2 regions of the Kineococcus deserti genome follow, and region 1 is predicted to be linked to the other one. Evidence: predicted binding sites of a transcription regulator. Region 1 holds the regulator's gene; the other holds the start of a gene.

The links. Region 1 encodes LexA, which represses DNA repair genes until DNA is damaged. Its sites were predicted from a motif close to TCGAACANNTGTTCGA; they were not measured.
Region 2: the regulator LexA is predicted to act here: its motif matches at 8,244-8,259, upstream of ruvA (Holliday junction branch migration protein RuvA).

What each region holds. Positions count from the first base shown of each region.
Region 1 covers NZ_JBJLSI010000006.1:181,760-193,100, forward strand. The annotation lists gene serA (phosphoglycerate dehydrogenase) at 1-506, opposite strand, end outside; gene ACRYR2_RS07345 (hypothetical protein) at 876-2,531, shown strand; gene ACRYR2_RS07350 (NAD(P)-binding oxidoreductase) at 2,528-3,202, opposite strand; gene ACRYR2_RS07355 (transglutaminase-like domain-containing protein) at 3,258-4,076, shown strand; gene ACRYR2_RS07360 (TraR/DksA family transcriptional regulator) at 4,104-4,454, opposite strand; gene ACRYR2_RS07365 (pilus assembly protein CpaE) at 4,526-4,981, shown strand; gene ACRYR2_RS07370 (proteasome assembly chaperone family protein) at 4,983-5,888, opposite strand; gene nrdR (transcriptional regulator NrdR) at 5,931-6,440, opposite strand; gene ACRYR2_RS07380 (LysM peptidoglycan-binding domain-containing protein) at 6,554-6,982, opposite strand; gene ACRYR2_RS07385 (DUF2277 domain-containing protein) at 7,176-7,445, opposite strand; gene lexA (transcriptional repressor LexA) at 7,648-8,355, shown strand; gene ACRYR2_RS07395 (aspartate/glutamate racemase family protein) at 8,362-9,027, opposite strand; gene ACRYR2_RS07400 (ATP-dependent DNA helicase) at 9,091-11,133, opposite strand; gene hflX (GTPase HflX) at 11,224-11,341, opposite strand, start outside.
Region 2 covers NZ_JBJLSI010000034.1:42,544-53,884, reverse strand. The annotation lists gene ACRYR2_RS20720 (RelA/SpoT family protein) at 1-2,174, opposite strand, end outside; gene ACRYR2_RS20715 (adenine phosphoribosyltransferase) at 2,387-2,947, opposite strand; gene secF (protein translocase subunit SecF) at 2,944-3,924, opposite strand; gene secD (protein translocase subunit SecD) at 3,924-5,789, opposite strand; gene yajC (preprotein translocase subunit YajC) at 5,982-6,371, opposite strand; gene ruvB (Holliday junction branch migration DNA helicase RuvB) at 6,550-7,608, opposite strand; gene ruvA (Holliday junction branch migration protein RuvA) at 7,608-8,219, opposite strand; gene ACRYR2_RS20685 (dienelactone hydrolase family protein) at 8,329-9,054, shown strand; gene ruvC (crossover junction endodeoxyribonuclease RuvC) at 8,967-9,587, opposite strand; gene ACRYR2_RS20675 (YebC/PmpR family DNA-binding transcriptional regulator) at 9,646-10,407, opposite strand; gene pdxT (pyridoxal 5'-phosphate synthase glutaminase subunit PdxT) at 10,474-11,091, opposite strand; gene ACRYR2_RS20665 (NUDIX hydrolase) at 11,277-11,341, opposite strand, start outside.

The DNA of each region.
Region 1 (11,341 bases):
ACCACCGACAGCTGCGAGCCGATGTTGCCGTAGCCGACGATCCCGAGCCGGCGGCCGCGCACCTCGTGCGAGCCGGTCGCGGACTTGTCCCAGATCCCCTCGTGCATGGCCCGGTCCTTGACCGTGAGCCGGCGGGTCAGGGCGATGATCTCGGCCAGCGCCAGCTCCACGACGCTGCGGGTGTTGCTGTACGGGGCGTTGAAGACGGCCACCCCGTGGGCGGCGGCCGCGAACAGGTCGACCTGGTTGGTGCCGATGCAGAACGCGCCGATCGCCCGCAGCTCGGGGGCGTTCTCCAGGACCTTGGCGCTCACCTGGGTCTGCGAGCGGATGCCCAGCAGCGACACGCCGTGCAGCTTCTCGATCAGCTCGGTCTCGTCGAGGGCGCCGGACGTCGTCTCGACCTCCCACCCGGCCTCGGACAGCAGGGTCCGGGCGTCGGCGTGGATGTTCTCCAGCAGCAGCGCACGACCGGGTCGTGCGGGTGCGAGGTCGGGGGCGGACACGTGTTTCCTCCAGCTCAGGGCTTCGCGGACGGCACCAGTCTGGCGCACCGCGGTGCCCGCCTCCGAACGTGTTTGCCGACAGTCACCCACCCTCGCCCTCCGTCGTGACGCTGCGTCATCTCGTTGAACTCGACCACACCGGTGCGGCCGGCGGCACCCACGACCGCACACCCGGCCCGGGAGCTGGACCACACGCTGCGCCACAACGGGTTTCCACCTCGAGGGAGCGGTCGGTCGCGGGGCGGCGACTGCGCGGAGCGGGCGACGGATCTGACGCACCGTGACGGAACCTCACCCCTCGCCCGTTTGCCGGTCCCGCACCGTCCTCCCTAGCGTGCCGCGACACCTCAGCAGGGCGGAAGGAGCCGCGTGACCCAGCTGCCGCACCTCCCCGGCCCGCACCGCACCCCGGCGCCGTCCATCGCCGCCGCCGGCCGTCTCGAACCCCGCGACGACCCCGGTGTCCACCCCGGGCCCGGCACCACGACCCCTCGGCCCCGCACCGTCGACCGGCTCGAGGTGCTGCCCACCCCTGCGCGAGCCCGGCACCGGGCTCCCCTGCGCGGCCACCGGCCGGCGCGGCCGACGACCACCCACCTGCTGCTGGTCCTGGCCGGTCTCGCCGTCGCCTCCGCCGCCGCGGCCCCGGCGCTGCCCGCCCCGCTGGTCGCCCTGGGCGTCGCGGCGGCCGCGCTGGTCGTCCTGCCGCTGCTGGGGGTGCCGCTGCTGCGCCTGGCCGGCCTCGCGCTGCCCGATCCGCTGGCCCGGTTCGTGCTGGGCTGCGCGGTCGGCCTGGTGCTGCTGAGCGCCCTGGACCGGCTGGCCCACCTGGCCGGGGCCGACCCGGACCCGCTCGTCTCCACGCTGGTCGTGGTGGTCCTGGTCGCCGCGGTGCGGCTGCTGCCCGGCCCGGCACCCCTGGTCCTGGCCCCTGCCCTGGCGGCCGGGACGGCACGTCGGTACCTGCCCCTGCCGGCGTTGCTCGCCCTGCCGGCCCTGGCCTGGCTCGACGTCACCGCCACGCCGGTGGCGCCCGGCTGGTTGCGCTCCGCGGTCCTGCTCGCCGGCCTGGTGCTGCTGGCCCGCGCCTCGCTGACCTCCCGACGGCCGCACCGCACGAGCGTCGCGGCCGTCCTGTACGCCCTCGCCGTGGCGGTCCTGGCCCCGTTCGCCGCGACCGGAGCGGCGCAGTCCGCGGTCAGCTCCCTGTCGGTCGTGGCGGTCTGGCTGGCCGCCGAGCGGGTGCTCGGCGCCTCGCGCGCCGCCGTCGTCGCCACGCTGACCCTGGCCGTGCTCGTGACCACCCCGCCCGGCCCGGGTGACCTGGCCGTCACCGCCGCGGTGCTGCTCGTCGTCACCGGCCGCGGCGAGCGCGGTCGCCGCGCCCTGCTCGGCCGCCGGCTCACGGTGCTCGTCCTGGCACTGGGCGCGCTGCTGCTGGCACCGAGCGCGACGGTGTTCGCCGCGCAGGTGTGCCTGGGCGCCGTCGTGACCGCCGTCCTGCACCGCTCCGCGGTCCCGGGCTCCCGGCCCGTCCTGACGCTGCCGCTGGCCGCAGCGCTCGCCGTGGCGGTCTGGATCCTCGCCACGGCCGGGGCCGACGTGACGTGGGCCACCGACCGGGTCCCGAACGCCGCGGTCGTCCTGGTGGCGCTGGCCGCCGCCGGCCTCCTGACGGCCCGGTTCGCCGGACCGGCCGGCGACCGGCGGTCCCACGACGCCGAGTTCCGGGTGCTGGCCGGCGTGGGTCTGCTCGTGCAGGCCGCCGCCACGGCCGGCCGGCACGCCTCGGCCGTCCCGCACGTCCTGCTCGTCCTGACCGTCCCCGCCGTGCTCGGCCTCGCGGCCGCGTGGGGCGCGCTGGCCGGCGGGCTCGGGTTCGTGCTGGACCGGGTGCCCGGGCGCTGGCTGCGCACCGGCGCGCGGGCGACCGGAGGTCACCGCCGGCGGCCCGTCCGGGCGACCCGCACGGCGCTGGCCGCGCTGGCCCTGTTCGCCGCCGCGTACGGCCACCGCGCCTTCTAGGCCGCCGCGACCGCCTCGGCGACCGGCACGTCGCCCCCCTCGAGCCCCAGGACGGCTGCCGGGGCGTCCCCGGCCACCAGCCGGTCCAGCAGGCCGAGGCAGACGGCGGCGACGTCGGCGCGGGGCACGCGGCCGGAGTCGACCGCCGGGTCCAGGCGCACCCGCCCGGTGCCCGGCTCGTCGAGCAGACCCGCCGGTCGCAGCACGCTCACGCGCAGCCCGTCACGGGACAGCAGGTCCTCCTCGGCGGCCAGCTTGGCCCGCAGGTACGCCACGAACACCTCCTCGACCCCTTCCGGGAGCGCACCGTCGCGGACACGGTCGACGCCGACCGAGGAGATCAGCAGGTAGCTGCGGACCCCGGCCGCCTCGGCGGCGTCCGCCAGCAGCACCGCGGCCGCCCGGTCCACGCTGTCCTTGCGCGGGGCCCCGCTGCCCGGGCCCGCTCCCGCGGCGAAGACGACCGCGTCGGCACCGGCGAGGTCGGCCGCGACCTCGGCCGGTCCGGCGGACTCCAGGTCGCGCACGACCGCCCGCACGCCCGCCGCCTCGAGGTCCGGCGCGTGCGCGGGGTTGCGGACCAGCCCCACGACCTCGTCGCCGCGCGCGGCCGCGAGCGCCCCGAGCAGCAGTGCGATCTTCCCGTGTCCCCCGGCGATGACGATGCGCATGACCGGCACCCAACCACCACGCGCGCCCCACGGCACGGTGGGGCACACTCCCGCGATGTCCTCCCCTGCGCGTCGCTCGACGTCCGTGCGCGCCGAACTGGTCCTGGACGCCGGCGCCCCGACGCCGGCCGGGCTGATCGCCGCGGTGGCGCTGCGCCCCGGCGTGGACCTGCGGGCCGAGAGGCTGGCCGTCGCCGGGCCCGACGGGCCGCTGCCGGTGCGCGAACTGCGTCAGCCGGACGGCACCCGCCTGCACGAGTTCGAGCTGCCCGCCGGGACGACGAGGGTCTGCTACGAGGCCACGGCGCGGGTGAGTCCGCACCCGGCGCCGCTGGGCCCGGTCGAACGCTGGGAGTTCACCCGGCCCAGCCGGTTCTGCCCCTCCGACCGGCTGGTGAGCTTCGCCGCGGCCGAGTTCGGCGCGGTGCCGCGGGCCGACCTGCCCGCCCGGGTGGCCGGCTGGGTGCACGAGCACACGGCGTACGTCTGCGGCTCCAGCGCCCCGACCGACGGTGCCCTGGAGACCCTGCTGGCCCGCCGGGGCGTGTGCCGGGACTTCGCCCACCTGGTCGTGGCCCTGCTGCGGGCCCTGGACGTGCCGGCGCGGCTGTGCGCGGCCTACGCCCCCGGGTTGTCCCCGATGGACTTCCACGCCGTCGTCGAGGCCGCCCCGGCCGGGTGCTGGGAGGTCGTGGACGCGACCCGCCTGGCGCCCCGGGACTCGTTGCTGCGCATCACCTGCGGCCGCGACGCGACCGACACCGCCTTCCTCACCACCGCCGGCCCGGTGGCGCTGAGGCGGATGTCGGTGCTGGCCGTGGTCGACGGGCCCCTGCCGGTCGACCAGCACGACCGTCCGGTCGTGCTGGCCTGAGGACGGGCCGCCGCTCGCTGCTGGTGGCTAGATCTTCTCGCCCGTCAGCGTGGCCGCGTCGGGCAGCGCCTCGAGGCGCTCGAGCGGGATCGGCTGCCCGGAGACGACCGAGATGCCGTACGTGCCGTCCTCGATGCGCTTGAGCGCGTCCTGGACGCTCTCCAGCCGTCGGCGGGCGCCTTCGAGCAGGCCTTCGTTCTCGGCGGCCTGCTGCTCGTGGGCTCCCATGTCCCCCGCGTCCTGACCACCTTCGGCCGCGTCGGGGGTGCTGCCCGACTCCAGGCGTTCGGTCAGGTCGTCGATCGTGGTCTGCAGGTCGCGCTGCATGGTCAGCAGCCGCTCGCGGGCGGCGTCGAGGTCAGGGGAGCTGGCGTTCATGGGAGACGTTCCTACCCTGCCTGCGCCGCTTCAGCACGACGAGAGGCGTCGTCGTGCTCCATGCTGGTCCCGTGATCTCCGTCGATCTCGCCCTGCGCCTCAAGGAAGCCGGCCTGCAGTGGAAACCCGCCTCCGGGGACCGCTTCGTCATCCCGCACCGGGACATGGACTCCGACGTGTTCACCCTGTCCGACATGACCATCGAGGTCCACGACCACCCGACCGGTCAGATCATCGGCTTCAACGGGACCACGGAGTGGGCGATGGACTCCGTGGACCAGCCCGAGGCGTGCTGGATGCCCGCCGAGCACCAGCTGCGCGAACTGCTCGGTGAGCACTTCACCCGGCTGGAGCGCCGTGACGTCGGGGACCGGACCGTGCACCGCGTCCTGCTGCTCGACGAGAACGGCGCCGACGCCTTCGAGGCGCCCGAGGCCGCCGACGCCTACGCCCAGGCGCTGCTGCACCACCTGTCCGGCGCCGCCGGCGGCAGCGTCGGGACGTCCGACGCCACCACCAGCTGCTGACTCACTCCTCGCCCGCGTCCTCCTCGCGCTTGGCCAGGAAGCGCTCGAACTCCTCACCGAGCTCGTCGGCGGTGGGCAGGAACGCGCTGGCCGCGCCCGTGCCGCGCCCCTCGTCGCCGAAGGCGTCGTACTGCTCCTCCAGCGCGGTGACGACGGCGGCCGCCTCCGGCGACTCGGCGACCTGGCGGTCCACCTCCACCCGGGTGCTCGAGGCGGCCTCCTGCAACGACTCGACGGGGATCGCGACACCGGTGGCGCCGGAGATGGTCCGCACCAGCACGGCCGCCGCGTCGGGGTAGTCGCTGCTGCCCAGGTAGTGCGGGACGTGCGCCAGGACGGAGACGACGTCGCGACCGGCCTGCGATCCGCGCAGGTGGACCAGGGCGGCGGCGTGCCCGGGCACCTGCGCCTCGACGTCCCAGGTGCGGTAGCCCTCCAGCAGTTCGGGACGGCTGGCGCTGGCGGTCACCCCGCTGGGACGGGTGTGCGGCACCGCGGTGGGCGCGGCGGACAGGACCATGGTCAGTCCGACACCGAGCTCGTCGGCCAGTCGCCACACGGCTGCGGTGAACCGCTCCCACTGCACGTCGGGTTCAGGGCCGGTCAGCAGGAGCAGCGAGGAGCCCTCCTCGTCGTGCAGCAGGTGCAGCTGCAGTCGCGGCGGCTCGTAGTCGACCCAGTTCTGGCCCCCGAAGGTCATCGTGGGGCGGCGGGCGCGGTAGTCGTGCAACTGGTCGACGTCGAAGGTGGCGACCACCTCGTGCCGGCAGGTGGCGAGCAGGTGGTCGACGGTCTGCCGCACGGCGTTGCCGGCGTCGATGAACCCGTTCAGTGCCAGGACCAGCGGGGGTTCCACCAGGGACGGTCGCTCACCCTCGTAGGAGTACAGCGAGGCGGGATCGAGCATCCGTCCATCATCCTCGCCGTCGCGGCGGGTCGAGGAGGTGGGTCAGCCGCGCGCCACGACGGGTTCGGCCGCAGCCTGCGGCCCGGCGTTCGCCGCCAGGCCGGACTCGCGCTGCGCGCGCAGGCGGTCGATGGCCTTCTCGAAGTCGGCCAGGGAGTCGAACGCCTGGTAGACCGAGGCGAAGCGCAGGTAGGCGACCTCGTCGAGCTCCTGCAGGAACGGCAACGTCGCCAGCCCCACCTGGTGGGCGTCGATCTCGGCGGCCCCCTGGGCGCGGACGGCTTCCTCGACGCGGTGGGCGAGCAGGGCGATGTCGTCCTCGCTGACCGGACGGCCCTGGCAGGCCTTGCGGACACCGGAGGCGATCTTGGCGCGGCTGAACGGTTCGGGCGCCCCGGAGCGCTTGACGACGGTCAGGCTGGCGGTCTCCACCGTGGTGAACCGCTTGGAGCAGTTGGGGCACTGCCGGCGCCGGCGGATCGAGCTGCCGTCGTCGGTGGTACGCGAATCCACGACACGAGAGTCCTCGTGACGGCAGAACGGGCAGTGCACCCCGACTTCCTCCCCTGCGACCGAACGACAGCCCTGGTCCAGGGTCGACCGTACGTCGAGACCCTCGCAGCGGGCAACACGCCCGGCGAGCCGCTCCCCCGGCCGGACCACCGTCAGTCCCGGTCGGGCATCGTCAGCCGCTGACCGGCCAGCAGCTGCATGGAGGTCAGCCCGTTGAGGTCCACGATCTCGGCGGCGACCTCCCGCCAGTCCTGGGCCGGTGCCCAGATCGCGGCGATGCCGGACATCGTCTGACCGGGCAGGACGGTGTGGACGGCGGGCGGCGGGGCCGGCTCCGTGCCGGCCGAGGCGCCGGTCAGCGCGCCCGTCACGGCGACGAGGGCACCGGTCAGGACCGTCGCGGCCGTGCAGGTCAGGGCCAGGCGACCACGCCGGGTCAGCCGCAGCGGTCGTGCGTGCGCACGAGGACGGACGTGCGTGCGCGGGTGCGGGACGGTGCGGCGGCGGGAACGCGCGGGCGCCGCGGCCGGCCGGTGGGCGGCGGGCAAGGAGCCGGGTAGGGCGAGGACGGTGGTGCTCACGGACGTGGACCTCCAGCTCGGCGGCACCACGATCGAACGGGTGTTCGATGCGGTGCGACTGTTCTACCACCGTTCGAACGGTGGAGCGCAACCCCGTGACTCCACGGGGGAACGCCGACAGACGGTGCCACCGACCTGCGACACGAGCTCCCACCTGCGACGACGCCTCAGCGCGCCCCCGCCGCCGGCCACCTCACGACGCGTAGCGCCTGGCCGCCCGCTCCCGCGCCCGGGCCGCCTCGACCTCCCGGTCCTTCGGCGGCGCGGCCGTCACCAGGTCCTCGAGCAGGTGACGGGTGGCGTGCTCGACGGCCGCGACGGCCCGCTCGAAGGCCTCGGCGTTGCGGGCCGACGGCTTCGTCGTCCCGGCCACCTTCCGCACGTACTGCAGGGCGGCCGCGCGGACCTCGTCGTCGGTGGCGGGAGGCTCGAAGTTGTGCAGCTGACGGATGTTCCGGCACATGGCGTCCACGCTAGGCACCGGTGACCCGCCCCACCAGGGTCGTGCGACACGCCCGGTTCGAACAGGTGTTTGATGGAGGGGGGCGCGCTGGTTACCGTGGCGCCACCCGGCGACCCCCGTCGCCGGGCGACCTGGGACAGGAACGGACAGGGAGATCGACGTGGCCGAGGTGCTGGGTGGGACCGACGGGAGCGGACCGGCGATGGAGCCGTCGCAGCAGTCCGCCACGATCCACGAGTTCCCCGACCCGCCCCTGGTCCGCGACGGCCTGACCAACCGCCAGCGCCGGGTGCTGGCCGCGATCCGCGAGTGCGTCGAGTCCCGCGGCTACCCGCCGAGCATGCGCGAGATCGGCCAGGCCGTCGGCCTGACCAGTCCCAGCAGCGTCGCCCACCAGGTCAAGACGCTGGAGAAGCTGGGTTTCCTGCGCAAGGATCCGCGCCGGCCCCGCACGCTCGAGGTCGTCTCGCCGCCCCCGCAGTACGGCTGGGGCCTGGTCAGCGGCACCGAGGACACGGCCGGTGACAACCGGCCCCGTCCCACCTACGTCCCGCTCGTCGGCCGCATCGCCGCCGGTGGCCCCATCCTGGCCGAGGAACTGGTCGAGGAGGTCTTCCCGCTGCCCTCCCAGCTCATCGGCACGGGCGAGCACTTCATGCTCCGCGTGGTGGGTGAGTCCATGATCGAGGCCGCCATCTGCGACGGCGACTGGGTCGTCGTGCGCCGCCAGCCCACGGCCGACAACGGTGAGGTCGTGGCCGCCATGATCGACGGCGAAGCCACGGTCAAGGTGCTGCAGCGCAAGGACGGTCACGTGAAGCTGCTGCCGCGCAACCCCTTGTTCGACCCCATCGACGGCGACGAGGCGACGGTCCTGGGCAAGGTCACCGCCGTCCTGCGCAGCCTCTGAGGGGTCTCAGCCCACGGGCTGGACGAGCTCCACGGCAGCCTCGACCACCAGGCGGGGCGAGGTGAGCACGGGAACGTGCAGGTCGCGCAGCAACGGCGCTGCGTCGACCATGCTGGCCTGGGCCAGGACCACGACGTCCACCGGCGGGTCCAGCGGCACCACGGCCCGGCGCACCGCGTCGGCCACGCCCGTCGTGTAGGTCAGCAGGTCCCCGGACTCGAACGCCGACCAGGTGTCGGTGCACCGCACGTCGACGAAGTCCACGACCCGGCCGGTGCTGGCGGCGCACTCGCGCAACAACGGCATGAGCGTGGCCGCCGCCTCGTCGAGGGAGGCGACCACGGCGATGCGCCGCCCGGCCAGCACGGCGGCCTCGGCCATCGGCCGGTCCACCCGCACCACCCGCAGACCCATCTGCGCCCCGACGGCCTTCGCCGTCGGGCCGATCGTCGAGCACGTGCAGACGACGACGTCCGCCCCCTCGGCCACCAGCCGTCGCAGCCGGTCGGCGATGGCCGACCGCACGCTGTCGACGCCGCGGGCGCGTGCCGCGACGAGCAGGCCGGTGTCGACGAGGTGACGGTCGGCCACGGTCTCGTCGCGCTGGTCCAGGAGGTCGCTGAAGGTGCGCACGTGGGCGTGCGCGGTGTGCAGGAAGCCGACGGTGGCCACCCGACGAGGATGCCATCCCCACCGCGCCCCGTCAGCCGCCACCTGCGGGTTCACCCTCACAGCTCACCCTTCCCTCAGCCGGCGCAGGGACGCCAGCACGGTCTCGGTCGAGGTCGTGGGCCAGAAGTCCGGCAGCGTCTGGCGCAGGAAGCCGCCGTAGCGGGCCGTCGCGAGCCGGGAGTCGAGCACGGCCACCACCCCGCGGTCGCCCGCGGCGCGGATGAGCCGGCCGGCGCCCTGAGCCAGCCGTACCGCGGCGTGCGCCACGGAGACCGTCAGGAAGCCGTTGCCGCCGGCGACGTCCACCGCGCGGGCGCGGGCGGACATCAGCGGGTCGTCGGGGCGCGGGAACGGGATCCGGTCGATGACAACCAGCGAACAGCTCGCCCCGGGCACGTCGACGCCCTGCCACAGCGACATCGTGCCGAACAGCGAGGTCTCGGGGTCGGCGGTGAAGTCGCGCACGAGCTTGGGCAGCCGGTCCTCGCCCTGGCACAGCACCGGGGTGCTCACCCGTTTGCGCAGCGCCTCGGCGGCCTCCTCGGCGGCCCGGCGGGAGGAGAACAGCCCGAGCGTCCGCCCGCCCGCGGCCTCGACGAGCGCCGCGAGGTCGTCCAGGGCGGCCTCACTGGCGCCGCGGCCCGGCGGCGGCAGGTGCCGGGCCACGTAGAGGATCCCCTGCCGGGGGTAGTCGAAGGGGCTGCCGACGTCGACGCCGGTCCACGGCGTCTTCGCACCCTTCTCCCCCTTCAGGCCGAACGCCCCGGCGACCGGGTCGAAGGACCCGCCCAGGGTCAGGGTCGCCGACGTCGCCACGACGGTCCGCTCGCTGAACAGCTTCTCGCGCAGCAGTCCCGCCACCGACAGCGGCGCGATGTGCAGCGACGGCGGCCGCGCGGCGGCGCCGAACCCGGCGGTCACCCAGGCCACGTCGTAGCTGTCCTGCGCCCCGCGGCCGACGTCCTCGGCGAGGCGTTCGGCGACCGAGAACACCTCCTGCACGGCCGCGCGCGCCAGGTGCCGGGCGCCGCGGGACTCGGTGTCCTCCTCCTTGGAGGAGGCCTCACCGGCGTCCTTCAGGTCGGTCAGGGCCTGCCGGGCGGCGTCGCGCACCGCGACGACGGCGTCGGCCAAGGCGTCCGGCCAGCGGTCCAGCCGGCCGGGTGGGGTCTCCTCGAGCGCGGCCTCGAGGGCGACGGCGGCGTCGTCGAGCTGCTCGGAGACGATGCCGGCCCCCCGGCGCAGCCGCCGGGAGGCGGCGTGCAGCACCGAGGCGGACAGTTCGGCCGTGGCCACGGCCGTGACGCGGTCGGCCAGCTCGTGCGCCTCGTCGACGATCAGCACGTCGTGCTCGGGCAGCAGCAGGCCGCTGTTCTCCATGGCGTCGATGGCCGTCATGGCGTGGTTGGTGACCACGACGTCGACCTCGCGGGCCCGGGCGCGCACCCGCTCGGAGAAGCACTCGGCGGCCACCGGGCAGCGTTGGGACCCCAGGCATTCGCGGGCCGAGACCGACACCTGCCGCCAGGCGCGGTCGCTGACCCCGGGGTCGAGGTCGTCCCGGTCGCCGGTGTCGGTGGTCTCGGCCCACTCGCGCAGCCGGACGACCTCGCGGCCGAGGCGGCCCGTGTCGCCGGACCCCTCGCTGGTCGGGGCGGCGATGTCGAACAACGCCCCCTCGTCGCTGGGAAAGCCGCCGTCGAGCTTGTTGCGGCACAAGTAGTTCGCCCGCCCCTTGAGCAGTTCCCAGGTGGGCGCGCGGTGCAGGGCGGGGGCGATCGCCTCCGCCAGCCGGGGCAGGTCGCGTTCGACGACCTGCGCCTGCAGGGCCAGCGTGGCGGTGGTGACGACGACCGTGCGGTCGGTGTGCACGGCGTGCGCGACGGCCGGGACCAGGTAGGCCATCGACTTGCCCGTGCCGGTACCGGCCTGCACCAGCAGGTGGCGCCGGGTGCGGATCGCGTCGGTGACGGCCTGGGCCATCCGGGCCTGGCCGTCGCGGCGCTGTCCACCCAGGGCGTCGACGACGGTGTCCAGCAGGTCGGCCGCTTCGGGACCCTCGACCTCGCCGGACACCCTGGGCGGGTTCTCGGTGGACGTGCTCACCGTCCCATCCTCTCCCGCCGGCGCCGCGGTCACGGCCACCGTCCACAGCGCGCCGCGGGTGCGGCGCGCTGTGCACGGGTGGACGTCACCTCAGGCCGTGCGGGACAGCCGGTACTGCTCGAGCTCGGCCGCCAGCCGGGGCCGCACCCGCGCCAGCAGGCGGGTGCCGTCGGCCGTGTGCTCCTCGTCCAGCACCTGCCCGGTGGTG
Region 2 (11,341 bases), on a different contig from region 1:
GTCTGCCCCGTCGGCATCGACGAGCCCCACTGCACGTCGACGATCCGCTCGGGTTCCTGGCGCAACCGCACGACGTTCTCGCAGTCCTCGCGGTGCACCGAGACGCCCGCGCCGCGGGTGACGAAACCGACGATCGGGTCGTTGGGCACCGGCGTGCAGCAGCGGGCCAGCTTCACCCAGACGTCGTCGGCGCCGGCCACGACGACCCCGGCGTCACCACTGCTGCGGCCCGTGCGGACCTTGCCCGGGGTGGTGGCCTCGGCGAGGTCCTCCTCGACCGCGGCCTCACCGCCCACGGCGGCGATGAGCTTGTCGACGACGTGCTGGGCCGAGATGTGCCGCTCCCCCACCGCGGCGTACAGCGCCGAGACGTCGGGGTGGTTCAGCTCACGCGCCACGACCAGCAGCGAGTCGTGCGACAGCAGGCGCTGCAGCGGCAGGTGCTGCTTGCGCATGGCGCGCGCGATCTCGTCCTTGCCCTCCTCGATCGCCTCCTCGCGGCGTTCCTTGGAGAAGTGCTGCTTGATCTTGTTGCGCGCCCGCGGGCTCTTGACGAAGGACAGCCAGTCGCGGCTGGGTCCGGCCCCGTCGGCCTTGGACGTGAAGATCTCGACCAGGTCGCCGTTGTCGAGGGTCGAGTCCAGCGGCACGAGCCGGCCGTTGACCCGCGCGCCCATCGTGCGGTGGCCGACCTCGGTGTGCACCGCGTAGGCGAAGTCGACCGGGGTGGATCCCGCAGGCAGCGCCTGCACGTCGCCCTTGGGGGTGAACACGAACACCTGGCTGGCGTTGATCTCCCAGCGCAGGTCGTCGAGGAAGTCGCTGGTGGCCGATTCGCGCTGCCAGTCCACGACGGACTTCAGCCAGTCCATCTCGTTCTGCTGCGCGGCGCCCGTCGCGTTCGGGGCGTCCTTGTACTTCCAGTGCGCCGCGACGCCGTACTCGGCGCGCTGGTGCATGTTGTGGGTGCGGATCTGGATCTCGACCGGCTTGCCCTCGGGCCCGATGACCGTCGTGTGCAGCGACTGGTACATGTTGAACTTGGGCATCGCGATGTAGTCCTTGAACCGGCCCGGGACCGGGTTCCAGCGCGCGTGCAGCGCGCCGAGGACGGCGTAGCAGTCGCGGACGGAGTCGACCAGGACGCGGACCCCGACGAGGTCGTAGATCTCCGCGAAGTCGCGGCCGCGCACGATCATCTTCTGGTAGATCGAGTAGTAGTGCTTGGGCCGGCCCGTCACCGTGGCCCGCACCCGCGCGCTCTTGAGGTCGTCCTCGATCTGCGCGCGCACGCCCTGCAGGTACTCCTCGCGCGCCGGGGCGCGGTCGGCCACCAGCCGGACGATCTCGTCGAACACCTTGGGGTAGACCGTCGCGAACGACAGGTCCTCCAGCTCCCACTTGATGGTGTTCATGCCCAGCCGGTGGGCCAGCGGCGCGTAGATCTCCAGCGTCTCGCGCGCCTTCTTCTCCGCCGAGGCGGCCGAGACGTAGCGCCAGGTGCGGGCGTTGTGCAGCCGGTCGGCCAGCTTGATGACCAGGACGCGGATGTCCTTGGCCATCGCCACGATCATCTTGCGGACCGTCTCGGCCTGCGCGGCGTCACCGTAGGTGACCTTGTCGAGCTTGGTGACGCCGTCGACGAGCAGGGCGATCTCGTCGCCGAAGTCGGCGCGCAGGTCCGCCAGCGTGTAGTCGGTGTCCTCGACGGTGTCGTGCAGCAGCGCCGCGGCCAGCGTCGAGGGTGTCATCCCGAGCTCGGCCAGGATGGTGGCCACCGCGACGGGGTGGGTGATGTACGGGTCACCGCTCTTGCGGCGCTGGCCGTCGTGGGCGCGTTCGGCCCGTTCGAAGGCCGTCTCCACGACCGACAGGTCGGCCTTGGGGTGCGTCGTGCGGACCGTTCGCAGCAGCGGCTCCAGCACCGGGGACACGTTGGCCTGCCGGTGCTGACCGAACCGGGCCAGCCGGGACAGCATCCGGCCGGCGGTCACCGGGCCGGTGTAGGACTCCGCGCCGCGCCGGCGTTCGGGGCCGGCCGGGCGTGCCGTGCCCGGACGCTGCGGCGCCGGAGCCGGGACGATCGCTCCCTGCGGCGCCGGACGAGCCTGGTCCTCGGCTGCGGCAGGCGTGGTCGAGGCGCTCGTGGCGTGCGTGTCGGTGCCCTCGGCCATGGCGCGTCCTCCGTGTCGTCCGGAGGCTCAGTCTAGGTTGAGCGCGGACGGAACGTGACACGACGGGCAGGAGCCGGTCCGATCGTGGCCGTCACCACGGCCCGGACCTCCTCCCGGAGCACCGTGCTGATCACCACAGTGCTTGATCACGACGAGTCCGCGGTGATCAAGCACTCCCGTGATCAAGCACTCCCGGGTGGGGCACTGCAGCGTCAGGGCTGGGTGTGCAGCGCCAGGACCGGCCGGTCCCCCAGCTGCGGGCGGCCGTTCAGGAACCCCAGCTCGAGCAGCACCACGAACCCCACGACGACCGCGCCGGCCTCCTCGAGCAGCTCGCACGCCGCGCGGGCCGTGCCGCCCGTGGCCAGCACGTCGTCGACGACGAGCACCCGCCGCCCGGCGTACTGCGCCTGGGTGGACAGCTCCAGCGAGGCCGTGCCGTACTCCAGCTGGTAGTCGCGGCGCAGCACCGGCGGCGGCAGCTTGCCCGCCTTGCGCACCGGCCAGAAGCCGACGCCGGCCCGCTCGGCCGTGGGCGCGGCGAGCATGAACCCGCGCGCCTCGATCCCGGCCACGGCCTCGGCGCCGACGTGGCGGGCCAGACCCGCCAGCGTCGCGGTCACGCTGGCCAGCGCGGCCGCGTCGGCCAGCAGCGGGGTGATGTCCTTGAACACCACGCCCGGCTGGGGGAAGTCCGGGACGTCCCGGAACCCCGCGGCGACGGTCTGGGCGACCTCGTCGGGGAAGGGGACCTCCAGGCTCACTCGGCTCACTCGGCGCCCTCCGCGGCCACGACGCCCGTACGGACGTCCTCGTCGAGCCTGCGCACCCGCGGTTCGCGGCTGCGCAGCACGACCAGCAGCGGCGTGGCGATGAAGATCGAGGAGTAGGCCCCGACGAGCATGCCGACGAACAGCGCCAGGCTGATGTCGCGCAACGTGCCCGCCCCCAGCAGCAGGTCACCGATGAACAGGATGGCCGCGACGGGCAGCAACGCCACGACGGTGGTGTTCACGGAGCGGACGACGGTCTGGTTGACGGCCAGGTTCGCCGCGGCGGCGAACGTCCGGTCGCGCTTGACGAACGCCTCGGAGGTGTTCTCGCGCACCTTGTCGAAAACCACGACCGTGTCGTACAGCGAGTACCCCAGGATCGTCAGGAAGCCGATGACCGAGGCCGGTGTGACCTCGAACCCGGTGAGCGCGTAGACGCCGGCCGTGATGACCAGGTCGTGGAACAGCGCCACGAGCGAGGCCAGCGCCATCTGCCAGGCGCGGAAGTACAGCGCCATGACGATCGAGACGATGACGAGGAAGACCACCAGGCCGGTCACGGCCTTGTTCGTGACGTCGGCCCCCCAGCTCGGGCCGATGCTCGAACTCGTCACGTCCTCGGCCGGAACCCCGAGCCGGTCCACGAGCTCGGCGCGGATCTCGTCGAGCTGGGCCGTGGTGACGGTCTCGGTCTGGACGCGCACACCGTTCGTGCCGACGGTCGTGACCGTCGGCACGGTGCCCGGCAGGACCGTCTCGACCGCCTCGCGGGCGGTGTCCTGGTCCGACGAGCCGCTGACCCGGAACTCCGAGCCGCCCTCGAACTCGATGCCGAACGTCAGGCCCGGCTTCCACAGCAGGACGGCCGAGATCAGCACCAGGGCCGCGCCGATGAGGAACCACAGCTTGCGGCGGCCGACGAAGTCGACGGAGGACTCACCGGTGTAGAGCCGGTTGCCCAGTTGCGCCATGCTCATCAGGAACCGCCCTCGGTCTCGTCGTCGCGTGCCCCGGGCGTCGCGTCGTGGGCGGAACCGCCGCCGCTGCGGGCCTTCTCGCGTTCGGCCTCCCGTTGAGCACGGCGCCGCTCGGCGACCGTGGGCCGGTGCTCGCCGTGGTGCAGCGCGTGCCGGGCCACGACCGACCCGAGGTGCTCGGGGTCGAAACCGGACAGCTTGTGGCCCCCGCCGAAGAACTTCGTCCTGGCCAGCACCGCGACGACCGGGTGGGTGAAGAGCATGACCACGATCACGTCGATGATCGTCGTGATGCCCAGGGTGTAGGCGAAACCGCGGACGTTGCCGACGGCCAGGACGTACAGCACGACGGCCGACAGCAGGCTGACGGCGTCGGAGATGAGGATCGTGCGCCGCGCCCGGTGCCAGCCGGCCTCGACGGCCGAGGACAGGATCCGCCCGTCGCGGATCTCGTCGCGGACGCGTTCGAAGTACAGGATGAACGAGTCCGCCGTGACGCCGATCGCGACGATGAGGCCCGCGACGCCGGCCAGGCTGAGGCGGAAGCCCTGCAGCCAGCCCAGCAGCAGGATGACGCCGTAGTTCAGCAGGGCGGCCAGCACCAGGCTGGCCACCGTGACCAGGCCGAGGGCCCGGTACTGCACGAGCATGTAGGCCACGACGAGGACCAGCCCGACGAGACCGGCGATGAGGCCGTTGCGCAGCTGGTCCGAGCCCAGCGTCGCGGAGACCTGGTCCTCGGTCTGCACGGTGAAGGAGACCGGCAGCGCACCGAACTGCAGCTGCTGGGCGAGCGCCTCGGCGCTGTCCTGGGTGAAGTTGCCGGTGATGTCGACGTCGGCCCCGAAGCGCTGGTCGACCGTCGGGGCGGTGACGACGAGACCGTCGAGGACCGCGGCGAACTGGTTGCGCGGCGACTCCAGCGTCGAGATGCGGGTCGTCAGCGCCGAGAACGCCTCACCGCCGGCGGCGTTGAACTGCAGGCGGACCAGCCAGCCACCGGTGGTGAACCCCTGCGAGTTCGTGGCCTGCGCCGCGGAGGCGCTGACCAGGTCGGTGCCCTCGAGCTCGGCCGGGCCGAGGATGTACTTGTACGTCCCGTCCTCGCTGCAGGTCACCAGCGGCCGCTCGGGGTCGTCGACGACGCCGCCCGTGCGCTGCGCCGGGTCGGAGCAGTCCAGGTTGCCGTAGACCGTGACCAGGTCGGGGATGCTGAGCCAGGCCTGGTCGCTGGCGTCGGTCGGCGCGGGCGAGGGCGTGCCGGTCGGCTGCCCCGGGCCCGGGGTGGGTGCGGGGGTGGCGATGTCGGCCAGCGACGGCGGGGTGGTCGCGGTCTGCTCCGGCGCGGGAGCCGAGGTGGCGCCGTCGGTGGGCGCGGTGGTCGCGGCCTGCAGGGCGGCCGGGGCGGCGGCGCCGTCGGCGCTCTGCGTCGGCGCCGGGGTCGCGGTGTCCGTCGGCGTCGCGGTGTCCGTCGGCGTGGGCTCGGCGGTGGCCCCCTCGCTCGGCACGGCCGCCTGGACGGGCTCGGCGTAGAGCACCACGCGCATGCGCAGCTGCGCCGACTGCGAGATGAGGTCGAGCTGCTCGCGGGTCGCGGTCCCGGGGATGGAGACGGAGATGTTCTGCCCGCCCTGGACCTGCACCTCGGTCTCGGACAGCCCCGTGGCGTCGACGCGCTGGCGGATGATGTCGGCGGCCCGTTGCACCTGCTCGGTGGGGACGTCGCCGCCGGTCGTCGACCGGGGGGTCAGCACGACCTGCGTGCCGCCCTCGAGGTCGAGCGCGAGGGCCGGTGTCCAGCGCGCGTCGCTCCAGATCGACCCGGCCCCCACCGCCGCGAAGACGGCGACGACGACCAGCACCATGGCCACGAGGGTCCGGTACGGGTGGGGTCGGCGGATCGGTGCGCCGCGGCGCACGCGTGGGGGTCCGCTGGGCGCGGGGGGCCGGTCGTTGGACACTCGGTACCTCGGGACAGGCGCTGTCCGGGTGACGGAACGTCACCCGGTCAGCGCAAGCTTGTCACTGCTCGTGGACGACTGCTGTCTTATCAGTAGTCACTGGGAACGCGTGGCACCGCCCGTGGTGTCGTCACCCGGAGTCTCGGGCCGCTTGGTGAGGTCGAGCCCGTCCGCGTCGGCTGCCCGGCCGGTCTCCCCGGGCGAGGGCGTGGTCTCGACAGGAGCGGCCGGGGTCACGACCCGCGCGACGGCGCGCGGGGTCCAGCGGGTCTGCAGACCCGGGGCGACCTCGATGACGACGTACTCGTCCGTGCGCTCCACGACGGTCCCGAACATCCCCGAGGTCGTCATGACCTCCGCGCCCGGCCCGACGCTGTTCTGCATCTGCTGCTGGGCCTTCTGCTGCTTGCGCGTCCGGCTGAACATGAACACCAGCAGGGCGGCCATGATCAGCAGGAAGAACAACGAACTGCTGCTACCACCCACGACGAATCCTTCCCGCACCGGCGGGATCGACAGCTCACCGGTGCCTGCGCCGGCCCTGTGCCGGCACGGCCGGGCCAACGCCGGAGCCACCTGCCAGGTTCCGCAGGAGCCCGCCGCGGGACCGAACGCCCGGGCAGTCTAGGGGCTCACCCGTTCGGCCCCACCCGTCACGACACGCTCAGCCGGCGTCCCCCTCCTCCTCGGGAAGGGGCAACTGCCAGGCCGCTGCGGCCGGCGCGTCCCGCGGTGGCCTCAGTCCGAGGTGCGCCCACGTCTCCGGCAGGGCGATCCGCCCGCGTGGCGTGCGCCCGAGCAGGCCCTCGCGCACGAGGAACGGCTCGGCCACGGTCTCCACCGTCTCGGCCTCCTCGCCCACCACGACGGCGAGCGTCGACAGGCCGACCGGTCCGCCCCCGAACCGGCGGCACAGCGCGTCGAGCACGGCCCGGTCGAGCCGGTCGAGCCCGCGTTCGTCGACCTCGTAGACCTCCAGCGCGGCCCGCGCGGCGCGCCGGTCGACGATGCCGGACCCGCGGACCTGCGCCCAGTCCCGCACCCGGCGCAGCAGCCGGTTGGCGATGCGTGGCGTGCCCCGCGAGCGGCCCCCGATCTCGGCCGCCCCCTCCGCCGTCAGCTGCACCCCGAGCAGGGAGGCGCTGCGGCGCAACACCTTCACCAGCTCGTCGGGGGTGTAGAAGTCCAGGTAACCGGTGAAGCCGAACCGGTCGCGCAAGGGGGCCGGCAGCAGCCCGGCGCGCGTGGTCGCCCCGACGAGGGTGAACTTCGGCAGCTCCAGCGGGATGGCGGTGGCTCCGGGCCCCTTGCCCACGACGACGTCGACCCGGTAGTCCTCCATCGCCATGTAGAGCATCTCCTCCGCCGGCCGGGCCATGCGGTGGATCTCGTCGAGGAAGAGCACCTCGCCCTCGTCCAGGGAGGACAGGACGGCGGCCAGGTCGCCGGCGTGCTGGATGGCCGGGCCGCTGGACTGCCGCAGCGGGGCCCCCATCTCGGAGGCGACGATCATCGCCAGCGTCGTCTTGCCCAGCCCGGGCGGGCCGGAGAACAGGACGTGGTCGCTGGGCATGCCGCGCGCCTTGGCGGCGTCGAGGACGAGGGCGAGCTGTTCGCGCACGACCTTCTGCCCGACGAACTCGTCCAGACCGTGCGGTCGCAGCGCCGACTCGGCCGCGCGTTCCCGGTCGTCGGCCCCCGTGGTCACCAGCCGCTCCTCCATCAGCGACCCGACAGGTGGCGCAGGGCCGCGCGCAACGTCGCGGCCACGTCCAGGTCGGCGGCACCGTCGGCGGCACCGTCGGCGAGCACGGCGTCGACGGTGTCGCCGGCCTGCTTGGCCGGGTACCCCAGGCCGACGAGCGCCTCGACGACCTGCTCCTTGCGGGCGTCGCCGCCGGCGGGGGCGGTGGCGACCGGCGCGCCACCGGAGGGCGGCCCGAGCCGGTCCCCGAGCTCGAGGCAGATGCGCTGGGCCGTCTTCTTGCCGATGCCGGGCACCCGCACGAGCGCGGCGTGGTCGTCGGCGGCCACGGCCGCGCGGATCCCGTCGGGCCGGTGCACGGCCAGCATGGCCAGCGCCATCTTCGGCCCGACGCCGGAGGCGGTCTGGACGATCTCGAAGACCTCCTTCTCGTCGGCGTCGGCGAACCCGAACAGGGTCAGGGAGTCCTCGCGCACCACCAGCGAGGTGTGCAGCAGCGCCTCCTGCCCCACCCGCAGCCCCGCCAGCGTGGCGGGGGCGGCCAGGACGAACATCCCCACGCCCCCGACCTCGACGATCGCGGAGTCCAGCCGCACCGCGAGCACCTGCCCGCGCACCGACGCGATCACCAGCCACACCCTCCAGACAACGGGACGAACACGTGTACGAGAGGCTAACCACCCCCTGCGACACACCCCCTCAGGCGCGCCGCCCACCCCCGGGGTGCAGAGTGCGACCGTGAGCCACGAACAGCACGAGAACCCCCGCCAGAACGTCACCTTCGACGCCCCGGGCACCGAGACCGGGCACGCCCACGGCTACCTGCGCGTCCCGGAGTCGGGCCGTGGACCCGGCGTGATCGTGGTCCAGGAGTGGTGGGGCCTGACCGACCACGTCGTCGGCATCGTCGACCGCCTCGCCGCCGAGGGTTTCGTCGCCCTCGCCCCCGACCTGTACGGCGGCCGCACGACCCACGACTCGGCCGAGGCGGCGCAGTTCCTCACCGACCTGCCGCCCGAGCGCGCGGCCCGCGACCTCGCCGGGGCCGTGACGTACCTGCTGGACCGGCCCGAGACCACGTCGACCACGGTCGGCGCCGTGGGCTTCTGCATGGGCGGCGCGTTCGTCCTGACGCTGGCCGCGCAGCAGGGCGAGCGGATCGGCGCGGCCGTGCCCTGGTACGGCATCCCCGGCCCGGACACCGACTACTCCGGGCTGAAGGCCGCGGTGCTCGGCCACTACGGCGAGGAGGACTCCTCGGTGCCGCTGGAGGCCGTCCGCGCCACCGGGGACCGCATCCGCGAGCAGGCCGGGGTCGAGGTGACCCTGCACGAGTACCCCGCCCCGCACGCCTTCTACAACGACGAGCGGCCCAACTACCGCCGCGAGTCGGCCGAGCTGGCCTGGGAGCGCACGACGACGTTCCTGCGCGAGCGCCTGGCGGCCGCCTCGGCCTCGGCGTAGGCGTTCCGCCGCCCCGTCACCAGCGCGGAGTGCGCGGCGGCCTCCAGCCGGGAGGTCGCCCCGCCGCGCCACAGGTGGCACAGCGCCAGCGCGAGCGCATCGGCGGCGTCGGCCGGCCGGGGCGGGGTGTCCAGGCCCAGGATGCGGGTGACCATGGCGGTCACCTGCTCCTTGTCGGCCCGGCCGTTGCCGGTGACCGCGGCCTTGACCTCGCTCGGGGTGTGCATGGCCACGGGCAGCCCGCGCCGGGCCGCGGCGACCAGGACGAGCCCGGCGGCCTGCGCGGTGCCCATGACCGAGCGGACGTTGGACTGGGCGAAGACGCGCTCGACGGCGACGACGTCGGGGCGGTGGGTGTCCAGCCAGGTCTCCAGCCCCTCGCTGATCGCCAGCAGCCGGGACTCGATCGCGTCCTCGGCGGGGGTGCGCACGACGCCGACGGCGACCATCTGCGCCCGCCGGCCGGTCCGGACGGCGTCGACCACCCCGAGCCCGCAACGGGTCAGTCCGGGGTCGACGGCAAGAACGCGCACGGCCCCCACGATGGCACGGAGTCGTCGTGGGGGCCGTGCGCGGTGCACGCGCGGTGTGTCAGGCGTCCTCGAGGGCCGCCATGACGTCGTCGGAGACGTCGTAGTTGGCGAAGACGTTCTGCACGTCGTCGCAGTCGTCCAGGGCGTCGATGAGCTTGAACACCTTCGCGGCGCCCTCGGCGTCCAGCGGGACCTCGACGCTGGGCACGAAGCTGGCCTCGGCCGAGTCGTACTCGATGCCGGCGGCCTTCAGCGCATCGCGCACGGACGCCAGGTCGGTGGCCTCGCTGATGACCTCGAACGTGTCGCCCTGGTCGGTGACCTCCTCGGCCCCGGCCTCGAGCACGGCCTCCAGGACGGTCTCCTCGGTGAGGTCGGTGCCCTCCTTGCCGATGACGACGACGCCCTTGCGGCTGAACATGTACGCCACCGACCCCGGGTCGGCCAGCGAGCCGCCGTTGCGGGTCATCGCCGTGCGGACCTCCATGGCCGCCCGGTTCTTGTTGTCGGTCAGGCACTCGACCAGCAGCGCGACACCGTTGGGGCCGTAGCCCTCGTACATGATCGTCTGCCAGTCGGCACCGCCGGCCTCGGCACCGGAGCCGCGCTTGACGGCGCGGTCGATGTTGTCGGCGGGCACCGACGTCTTCTTCGCCTTCTGGATGGCGTCGTAGAGCGTCGGGTTGCCGGCCGGGTCGCCGCCGCCGGTGCGCGCCGCGACCTCGATGTTCTTGATGAGCCGAGCGAAGCTCTTGGCGCGCTTGGCGTCGACGACGGCCTTCTTGTGCTTGGTCGTCGCCCACTTGGAGTGGCCGGACATGTGCTTCCCTCCGCCTCGCTGAAACTGCCTGCCGTACAAAGGCCGTGCGAAAACCCAGTGTGCCGGTCAGCCGCGCTGCCGCACCATCGCCACGAAGTGGCGGTGCACCCGGTCGTCCCCGGTGATCTCCGGGTGGAACGACGTGGCCAGCAGAGCGCCCTGCCGCACGGCGACGATCCTACCCGCGGCCGGGCCCGCGCTCAGTCGGGCGAGCACCTGCACGTCGGGGCCGGCCTCCTCGACCCACGGTGCGCGGATGAAGACCGCGTCGACCCCCGGGCCGTCGTCGGTGATCCCGGGCAGCCGCAGGTCCTCCTCCCAGGAGTCCACCTGACGGCCGAAGGCGTTGCGCCGCACCGTCATGTCGATCCCGCCGAGGGTCTCCTGCCCCACCGCGCCGTCGAGGACGCGCTCGGCCAGCAGGATCATCCCGGCGCACGACCCGTACACCGGCAGCCCCTCGGCGATGCGGGCCCGCAGGGCCTCCCGCAGCTCGAAGACCCGCAGCAGCCGGTCGATCGTCGTCGACTCCCCGCCGGGCAGGACCAGCCCGTCGACGGCCTCCAGCTCGCCGGCGCGGCGGACCGTCACGGCGCGGGCACCGCCGGACTGCAGGGCGGCGACGTGCTCGCGGACGTCGCCCTGCAGGGCGAGGACCCCGATGGTGGGACTGGTGCTGCTCACCGCAGGAGGGTAGGTGCGAGCGCCGGGACCGGTGCACCCGGTCCCACCCGAACAGGTGCTCTCCGTCGCCGAGGGCCGGGTGAGCAGCGGCAGGTGCTGCTGGACACCCGCACCCTCACCGGTGGCGACCCGCTGGTCCTGGGCCGGGGGTCACCAGCTGCCCCCCGCCCCGCGACGCGGGCGGGTCAGTCGATGGGCGCCGGGTCCCCGGTCCACACCGGGGGCAGTTCGGCGAGGAGCCGGACGAGGT